Regions from separate parts of the Faecalibacterium sp. Marseille-Q4164 genome, predicted to be linked through region 3. Evidence: riboswitches for the same ligand, from Rfam matches in the RefSeq annotation. Region 3 holds a riboswitch; each other region holds the start of a gene.

Region 1 (3,276 bases), on a different contig from region 3:
ACCTGTTCCGCGACAGCCTGGAGTACTTCCCCGCTTCCGGCTACGAGATCACCTGGAAGACCTTTGACCTGCACGAAAACGAGCCGGAGTGGAACATCCGCACCGAGCACGAGGGGATGTTCACCGAGATGGGCATCAAGATCAAGGCCCTGATCGCCAAAAAGCTGCCCGGCGATGCCGCCGTGACCTGGATCGAGCCCAAGGTCCTGAAAAAGAGGAAGGCTGCGGAGGAAGCCGCTGCCGCCGCAAAGGAGGAGTAAGATGTCCTTTTTTGTCAACACCATGGTCTGCGGCTTTTCGCTGTATCAGATCCTGGCGTTTTTCCTGATCTACTCCTGCCTGGGCTGGTGTTTGGAGGTCATCTATGCCGCCGTTTCCACCGGCCAGCTGGTGAACCGCGGCTTTCTGAACGGCCCGGTCTGCCCCATCTACGGCTTTGGCATGATCATCGTGCTGTTCACCCTTTCGCCGCTGGCAGACAACCTGCTGCTGCTCTATATCGGCGGCGTGATCCTGCCCAGCGTGCTGGAGCTGGTGGGCGGCTGGGCGCTCTACAAGCTCTACCACACCCGGTGGTGGGATTACAGCGACTTCCCCTTCAACATCGGCGGATATATCTGCCTGGAGTTCTCCCTTTTGTGGGGCGTGGGCACCGTTGTGGTGATGAAGGCCGTTCACCCCGTGATCGCGGGCTTTGTGGCGATGGTCCCCCAGATGGTGGGCTTTGTCCTCATGTGCATCCTGTACGCCTGCTACGCCGCCGACGTGGTGGTGACCGCCTTTGCGGCCTCTGACCTGGCCCGTGAGCTGGATGCCCTGGAAAAGGTGGCCGACAGTATGCACGCCGTGTCCGATGCCATGACCGAGCTGCTGGGCACCACCGCCATGGATGTGGACCAGAAGATGGACGAGAGCCGCCTGCAGCTCAAGCTGGCGGCTGCCGAGGCCCGGGACAATGCCGCCAAACTGAGCCCCCGGGATGCCGCTGCCGCCCTGCGCGCCAAGGCCGACGAGGCCATGGAGGCTGCCCGCAAGTCCTCCCAGGAGGCCCGGCTCAATGCCTCTGAGGCCGCCACTGCCGTCAAGCTGGCTGCCAAGGGCACCGCAGAGCGCACGGCAGAGCTGCTCCGTCTGGAACAGCTGGCCGAAGAGCTGCAGGCCCGCAGCGAGGAGATGCGCGCCCGCACCCGGAGCTCCAAGTACTTTGGCAAGGGCCGTATGCTCCGCGCTTACCCCAAGCTGCGCCACGGCGAAAAGCACCGCTCTCTGGACGAGCTGCGGGAGCGCCTGAAGTACGAGCGCAGGCACTGACCCTGCCCGCTGCAGCAACCCCAAATGCCCCTGACCGGCTTCTTTCGGTCAGGGGCATTTTTCTTGCACTGCATTCTCCATAAAGTCAGGCAGATCTTGTTCTGCTGCACGATTTTGTTTTCTTTATGTTTTTCACATTGTACACTTCTTTTGTATACTTCTCCAAACTTTCTTTCGTCATATTGACAAAAAAAAAAGAAAAGCGTATCTTGTTCTGTGCAAAATGCCATTTCCGCTAAAACTGAAGAATCGGCAAACCAGTCGAAAGGCTGCGACGCAAAGCTACAGGGCCTGTAACATGGCAGCCAGCTGCACGTTATTCTCTCCGGGTAAGGTAATACGAAACCTTGCACCTCCTTGTGAAGATGCGTCGGCTTCCCTTCAGGAGAGCGAGCGCACAGCGGGCCTACAAGGGTTCAGAGCGTCGTACCAGCCGTTTGGCCGGTGCGGCGCTCTTTTGTTTTGGCTGAAATAAAGAGAGTTTTGGGAAAATCATTGAAAAGGAGTAAAGAATTATGAGACCTAAGCGTTTGATCAGCTTATTGGTTGCGGTCTGCATGATGATCACCATGCTGCCCCTGTCGGCAGTCACGGCATTTGCGGCAGATATTCCCGCTCGTGGAGAAGATGAATTTGATTATCAAGGTTTGCGATATAAGAAACTGAGCAGTTCCACTGTCTCCGTTGTGGGGCCTGTGGAAGTACAGACGGAGAGAGTAATTCCTGAAACAGTTGTAAATAATGGTACAACATATACCGTTACAGAAATCGGTGACCGTGCATTTGATTGCCGACTGGTAGACAGCACTCCCTATAAAGATTATGTTGGAAAGCCAAATTTTGTTAGTATAAAAATACCAAAAACTATAACAAGAATTGGGGCATACGCATTTCGCCAGTGTGGTGACTTGCACACTAACTCCGGTCTTGTTAATGTTATTTTTGATAGTGAAAGTCAGTTGAAATTGATTGACCATGACGCATTCGCAAATTGCTGTGCAATTAGAGAATTTGAACTTCCCCGTGAGGTAGAAACTATTGGCGAAAACGCATTCTATGATGATTGGTGTATTAAAAAATTCACTTTTCAAGAAGGCTCAAGACTAAAAAGTATTGGTGGGAACGCATTCCATTGCAATTCTAGTTTACAGAGCCTCACCCTTCCTTCAAGCGTAACTAATATTGACCATCATGCATTTTATCAATGCAGTAGCCTTGATGAATTTGTCATTCCTGATGGCGTTGAAAGTATTGAGCGAGCAATGTTTGCTGAATGTTCAAAATTAAAAACAGTTACTGTTCCAAATAGTGTGAAAAAAGTTGTTCAAAAGGCATTTTTGAAATGTTCTTCCTTAGAAAATGTCGTTTATAAAGGTACTGCTGACCAATGGGATAATTTAATTAACAGTTCGAACTTTGAACAAACGGATAATGGAAATTTCAAAAATCCTACTGTGCTGAAATATCTTTGCACCGTCACTTTTGAAATGAACGGCCACGGCACCGCACCCGTAGCTCAGACTATTTACACTGGCGACAAGCTTGCAAAAGTTGCAGAACCCACCGCCGCCGGGTATACGTTTGGCGGCTGGTACACCGACAAAGAACTGACCAAAGCATTTGATGTTGAAAACGATACCGTTTCCGGCGATACCACCCTGTACGCCAAGTGGGAAGCCATCCCCGACCATGAATTGACTGTGAAAGTCGGCACCTTTACCTACGATGACAACGCCGCCAGCGACAAGGGCAATGTTTACGAGGGTGCTCTTGTTACCGTGACCTTCGACGAAAACAACCAGCTGTGGAAGGACAGCGGCCTGAGCTTTGACCACTGGGATATCCAGTCCAAAGCAAAACTGCTGGACGAAAACGGCGAGGAAATCGTCAACCCCGGCAAGACCTTTACCTTTGTGATGCCCAAAGAGGGCGTGACCATTGAAGCCATGCCCAAGGATGCCACCA
Region 2 (3,276 bases), on a different contig from region 3:
GCCGGCCAGCCACCCCGAGTTCAAGGAGACCGGCTGCTTCCTCAAGTTCTGCGATGAGGTGCGCCGGTATACCAGTGTGCCGCTCTGCGGTGTGGGCGGCCTGAACGACCCCGATTTTGTGGAGCAGCAGCTTGCCAGCGGCCGCATCCAGTGCGCAGCAATGTGCCGCCAGCTGCTGGCCGACCCCAACTGGGTCAACAAACTGCAGAGCGGCAATGCGGCAAAGATCCACCGCTGTGTCCGCTGCAACAAAAAGTGCCTGGGCGGCCTGATCGCCCATCAGGGCACCCGCTGTATCTATGATGCCCTGAACGCAAAAGAACAGGGAAGCATCTGATCTCAAACATAATAAAGGAGAATGACCATGAGCTACGCCATCGTTTTCAGCAGCAAGACCGGCAACACCCGCCTGCTGGCCGACACCCTTCGCGCAAGCTTGCCCCAGAATGAGTGCACCTACTTCGGAGCACCGGCCCCGGAGGCACTGGAGGCTGAGACCCTTTACATCGGCTTCTGGACGGACAAGGGCCATGCCGATGACACCCTCACCGCCTTTTTGCAGACCCTGAAGGGGAAGCGGGTCTTTTTGTTCGGCACCGCAGGCTTTGGCGGCAGTGCGGAATATTTCGAGCAGATCCTGGCAGCGGTGCAGAAATCGCTGGATGAGAGCAACACGGTCATTGGAACCTATATGTGCCAGGGCAAGATGCCCATGATTGTGCGCCAGCAGTACGAAAAGATGCTGCAGCAGCCCAACCATGCACCCAACCTCGAGATGCTGATCGAGAACTTTGACAAGGCGCTGGCTCACCCGGATGCCGCAGACCTCGACCTGCTGCGCAAAAAGGCGGCAGAGGTGCAGGCATAACGGAAGAACTCTTCAAAAAAGCAGATTTTTTGAGAAAGCTGCTCCAAAACAGTTGACAGGTTCTGTCCGATGTGGTAGGATAGCGTCGAGGAAATGGAAACGGCTCCTCAAGGTGAATTGAATATTCTCGGCAAAACAGTCGAAAGGCTGTGACGCAAAGCTACAGGGCCTGTAAAATGGCAGCCAGCTGCTTCTCAAAGAAATCTTTCTTTGGGCGACCTGCTTAGATTTTCTAGGTGTTGTTTTGCTGAGTGTATTGCAGAACAACACCTTTTTTCGTTCTCAAATTTCTTCCCAAAAGAAGAAAGGCACGCAAAACTGAATATCCTCGGCAAAGCAGTCGAAAGGCTGTGACGCAAAGCTATAGGGCCTGTAAAATGGCAGCCAGTTGCTTCTCATCACCTGAGGGTCTCCACAGCGGAGAATGGGTGTTGAGTGACCTTCATCTGAAGCATCAGATGTCGATTGCCGAGTATACCAGCAATCGACACCTTTTTTCATGGGGTAACACAAAAGAGGTTCAACACCATGCGTAACGCTTCGATGAAAGTCCTGAAGAATCTGGTCTGCTGCGCCGCATTCATCTGCCTGATGTTTGTTCTGGCAATGCCCGCACACGCAGCTTCCAAGGCCGATGAGCTGCTGCAGCTCGTCAACGCAGAGCGTGCACAGGCTGGTGTGGCTCCTCTGAGCATGGGCAGCAGCGCACTGAATGCTGCCGCACAGGCCCGTGCAAAAGAACTTACCGTCAATTACTCCTACAACCGCCCCAATGGCAGCCGCGAGTTCACCATCCTGCCGGAGTACGGTGTGGACGATGTTTCCGTGGGCGAGAACTACTGGGCAGCTGCTGAGGATGCTTCGGATGTGGTCGCCGCCTGGAATCGCTACGATTTCTTCAAGGAGCGGATGCTGGACAAGGATGCCACCTCCGTTGGCATTGGCTACTACGAGGGCGGCGAGTATGGCAATTACTGGGTGATGATCTTCACCTACGCCCGCGGCACCAGTGAGAACGGTTTTGCACAGGAAGTGCTGGCGCTGGTCAACGCTGAGCGTGCAAAGGAAAATCTGGCACCTCTGGCTATGGGCGATGCCAAGCTGCAGGCCGCCGCCGATGAGCGCGCAAAGGAAGTGGCAAAGGTCGCTTCCCACACCCGCCCCGATGGCACCAACTGTTTCACCGTGCTGAAGGAGTACGGTGTGTCTGATACCGCCACCGGCGAGAATGCCGCCTGGGGCGAGACCACGCCCGAAAAAGTCGTTGCAGACTGGATGGCTTCGGAAGGCCACCGTGTCAATATCATGGACCCCGCCGCCAAGTATATGTGCCTTGGCTACAACTACGATGCCAATTCTCAGTGGGGCCACAACTGGATCCAGATCTTCGCAAAGTAAGCGGATGACTTCCATTGAGCGTTGTACGATGAAATAAAATAAAGCAAAAAGAGATGCACCCCGCTCCCTGAACCGGTTTCAGGAAGGCAGGGTGCATCTCTTTTGTTTTTTATTCTGCTGCCATCTCAGCCACATCCTCGGGGCTGAAATCGCCCAAGGGCAGGATGAGCCGGCCCAGCGTCTCCTGCGGCAGGGCGGCAAGCCGGGCACTCTCGTCCGCAATTTCGGCAGGGCAGAGGACGTGCACGCCGTCTGCACCGGTCTCTACCCGGGCGCGGTGGCCGGTGGCAATGTACTGGATGCCCAGCCGGTCAGCCGCCGCCAGCAGGGCGGGGAAGCGCAGGTCGGCCGGGGCAGCGGTCTCCTCGGCCAGCTGGCTGGCCAGTTCGCTGGCATTCAGGGTGATGCACTCGATGCCCAGAGCCTTGGCGGCTTCCTTGGCGGCATCCACAACGGGGTCATCGGTGCACAGACGCACCACAGCGCCCATCACCGCAAAGCCCTGCTGCTGTAAAATGCGGACAGCTGCTTTGCAGCCCGTGCCGCCGCACAGGCCCACCAGCACCTTGTCCTGCTGCTCATAGGTATCGAACCCGCTGCCGGGCAGAAATGTATCGCTCATCGTCCCTGTCTCCCTCCGTGTGCCTGACTTTGTGCCACGGCCAGCTGGTCGCAGCGCTCGTTTTCCGGGTGGCCTGCGTGGCCCTTGACCCAGACATAGGTGATCTTGTGCCGGGCTTCCTGCTCCAATGCCTGTTCCCACAGGTCGGGGTTCAGGGCAGGGGAGCCGTCGGACTTTTTCCAGCCCCGGCGCTTCCAGCCCCTGGCCCAGCCCTTTTCCAGCCCATTGATGACGTACTGGCTGTCAGAGCACAGCCTCACCTCACAGGGCTCCTTGAGCTGGCGCAGGGCCTCGATAAAGGCGGTCAGCTCCATCCGGTTGTTGGTGGTGGAAGCATCGCCGCCGCTGAGCTCTTTTTCGTAGACCTTGCCGTTGAAGCGGTAGCGCA
Region 3 (3,276 bases):
TGTATTCAGTAGTGCACTCTGCGTCCGTGTACCAACCTGTAAAGACCCATTCGTTGGTACTGTCGCTCAGCTCAGGCAGGCCAGTAACAGAGTCACCATATTCAACAGTTTTGTCAGCAGGCTTTTCATCATGCCCATTGTTGTTAAAGGTCACAGTGTAATTGTTCTTTGCCCACTTGGCGTAATAGGTTTTACCCGTTACGGGGGTAGTATCCTCGGTTTCGGTCTGGCATTTAGCGTCCTCATACCATTTTGCGGTACATCCAGCCTTGGTTACGCTGTCAAAACCGGTCTTATTCATGTCAACAATGCCGCCATCGACAACAAAGACAATGCCTACATTTTTACCCAACCCACTATCATTGTTGGTTGCTCTCGGATTTGCAGATTCGTCATTCACATAAATGCACACATTGGGATTAAGTGGTTGTCCACTCGTAGAAGAGCCCAGGCAACCGTTCATATAATGAATCTCGTCGCAACCTGTAAAATCAATCTTCTTCAAATTTGCACACTCACAGAAAGTTCGATTTCCAAGTTTTACGTTATTGGCTCTCACCGCAAAGGTTTCAAGCGCCTGTGCGTTACGGAAAGATGCTACCACAGCTTGTTTTCCATCTTTATCCTCATATTCATCTTCTGTGTAAGTATCAACATCGATGTCAACATGCTTCAGTGTAGTATTTCCAGAGAAAGCATAGGTATTTTCAGCTGGAATGTGCGCATCTCCGCCTGTTACATTCAATGTTTCCATACTCGGAAATACTGACGGTCGCACATATTGCAGGTTTTGGCCACAAACATTTACCGTTGTTATTCCAGCATTTTTAGAAAATATATCGTGCCAAAGACTCCCGTCTGTTTGATCTTCCTTACCACTCTTTAACGCACCTTTTAACTCAACTGCATTGATTGTGGTCACCGCAGGATCACTTCCACTTCCCCTAAAAGGATCTCCACCTGTACAAATGACTTCTGCACCATCCAGAATATCAAGTTCTTTGATGCCGCACGCAGTAAATACCTTTTCCCCTAATGTTACCTTGCCCCGAAATGTCAATTTATTAAAATTTTGACAAGCATAAAATGCAGAATCTCCAATGTTACTGATTCCTTCCGGCACATCTAATGTAGTAATAGCTGTCGAATAAAATGCGAAAGGTTGAATCTTTTTTACAGCACTGCCTAATGTAATATCTGTCAATTCTGTACATCCATTCGCAAAGCTTCTCGGTACTTCCTCAGTATTTACAATCAGTTTCTTCAATCCAGAACCATTGAACGCATTAGAATCCGTACCTCTCAAACCAATCTGAATACCATCTGTCAGCGTAAAACTCTCAAGATGAGGCATCTGCTCAAATGCACGGGCACCAATATACTTCAAATTGCTCCAGTTATCAAAATCAACTGTAAACTGTGTTCCACGGAACGCAGCACAACCAACGCCAGTAAAGCTACTGGGAAGCCACTTCGTCAGCTCTTTGCCGTCACCCAGTTTGGAGCAGAAATCAAACATACTGGTTGGAACATATGTACCAGTATACGTTCCACCATTCGTATCGTTATCCTTAAGGCTAGGTGCCGTAAAATTGGGTGCCCATTCAACATCCGTAAGTTCACTATCTGCGCGGTAGATGTAATCACCCAAATAGTTAATGCTTGCAGGAATATTTGTCTTGGTCAGTGCAGTAAGATTTCGGAAAGCATTACCACCAATACCGGTAACGCCCTCTTCAATTTTAACCTCTTTGATTACATTTGAAAAAGCTGCCCAAGGGCGGGTATCTTCCGTATTGCCGTACTTATAATCCGCCATACGGCCGGTACCAGAAATGGTCAGAACGCCGGTTTCCTTATTGAAAGCCCACTGAACACTCTTTTCCTGATTCTCTGCACCACAATAACCAGAGGTTTCTGCTTTGCTTTCGGTGCTATTCTTGCCAGTAACAGTGGTTGTCTCCGCAGTTTTGGTGCTCGTTCCCTCTGCAAACGCCGAAACCGCAGTAGCAGGCATCATGGAAACTGCCATGCTCACTGCCAAGGCGGCGCTGATCACTCGTTTCAATCTCATAAAAATCCTCCTTTTATGAATTATTCCCAAAATATAACCATGCCCGCACAAAGCAAAAAGAGCGCCGCACCGGCCAAATGGCTGGTACAACGCTCTGCGTTTTGTACTTTGGGAATCTACCGCCCCTTGAGGTGATGCCCATGTGCGGTATGGTTGAGAAAGTGCGGCTGGCTGCCATATTACAGGCCCTTTAGCTTTGCGTCGCAGCCTTTCGATTGGTTTGCCGATTCTTCTGTTTTTATGTGGCAACTTACACAAAAATCATAAAACTTTTTTTTTTTTTTTGTCAATAACCCAAAAACATCTTTGGCAAGTTGCACAAAAGCGACAGTGTTTGTATGACATTTTCGGATAGCAGCATCTCCCCGGGGAGAAGTGTTCCGTTTGGGAAAAGGCGGCGTGTTTCCTCGCTTTTTCGTTGAAATATGCCAAGTTTTATGATATAGTAGTAGTCGTTTTTACGTTTCACTCCCCTATTCTCCCCGCGGAAAGGAAGCATCCATGAACCTGACAAAGCAGTTCTTCAAGTATGTGTCGCAGAATATTTTCGGTCTGATCGGCACATCGTGCTATATTCTGGCCGACACCTATTTCATCGCCCAGGTGGCGGGCACCGACGGCGTGACCCTGCTGAACCTCTGCCTGCCCATGTACAACCTGATCTTTGCCTTCGGCTCGATGATCGGCCTGGGTGCGGCCACCCGGTACGCCATCCTGCAGGCGCAGGGCGAGGCGCGGGCGCAGCGGTATTTTTCCAACGCCATCCTCTGCGCCTGCCTGATCGCCATCCCGTTCATGCTGGCGGGCGCGTTCTGCCCGGGCACGCTCCTGCAGCTCATGGGCGGCGATGCGGACATTGTGGCGCTGGGCCTGAACTACACCCGCATCTTCCTGCTGTTCACACCCTTCTTCATGTGCAACTACATCCTCTCGGCCTTCGTCCGCAACGACGGCGACCCGTCCCTTGCCATGGTGGCCACCCTGAGCGGCAGCCTGTTCAATGTGGTGTTCGATTACATCTTCATCTTCCCCATGGAGCTGGGCCTGCCCGGCGCGGCGCTGGCAACCGCCATCTCGCCGGTGCTCAGCATCGCCATCTGCAGCCGCCACTTCTTTCAAAAGAGCAACACGCTCACCTTTGTCCGGCAGGCCCCCTCGGCCCGGCTGCTGGTGCAGAGCTGCCAGCTGGGCATCTCCGGCTT

What was found. A riboswitch is a leader RNA that binds a small molecule or an ion and turns the genes downstream of it on or off. The one in region 3 is predicted to bind cyclic di-GMP.
Region 1: another riboswitch for cyclic di-GMP. It lies ahead of J3352_RS14390 (leucine-rich repeat protein); the one in region 3 lies ahead of J3352_RS09715 (leucine-rich repeat protein).
Region 2: another riboswitch for cyclic di-GMP. It lies ahead of J3352_RS09365 (CAP domain-containing protein); the one in region 3 lies ahead of J3352_RS09715 (leucine-rich repeat protein).

Annotation. Positions count from the first base shown of each region.
Region 1 covers NZ_JAFREJ010000005.1:37,299-40,574, reverse strand. The annotation lists gene trmB (tRNA (guanosine(46)-N7)-methyltransferase TrmB) at 1-260, shown strand, start outside; gene J3352_RS07175 (putative ABC transporter permease) at 262-1,311, shown strand; cyclic di-GMP riboswitch class I at 1,553-1,628, shown strand; gene J3352_RS14390 (leucine-rich repeat protein) at 1,827-3,276, shown strand, end outside.
Region 2 covers NZ_JAFREJ010000009.1:57,087-60,362, forward strand. The annotation lists gene bilR (bilirubin reductase) at 1-337, shown strand, start outside; gene bilS (flavodoxin family protein BilS) at 365-868, shown strand; cyclic di-GMP riboswitch class I at 988-1,063, shown strand; cyclic di-GMP riboswitch class I at 1,189-1,264, shown strand; gene J3352_RS09365 (CAP domain-containing protein) at 1,397-2,266, shown strand; gene J3352_RS09370 (hypothetical protein) at 2,376-2,888, opposite strand; gene rnhA (ribonuclease HI) at 2,885-3,276, opposite strand, start outside.
Region 3 covers NZ_JAFREJ010000010.1:50,717-53,992, forward strand. The annotation lists gene J3352_RS09715 (leucine-rich repeat protein) at 1-2,074, opposite strand, end outside; cyclic di-GMP riboswitch class I at 2,234-2,309, opposite strand; gene J3352_RS09720 (MATE family efflux transporter) at 2,576-3,276, shown strand, end outside.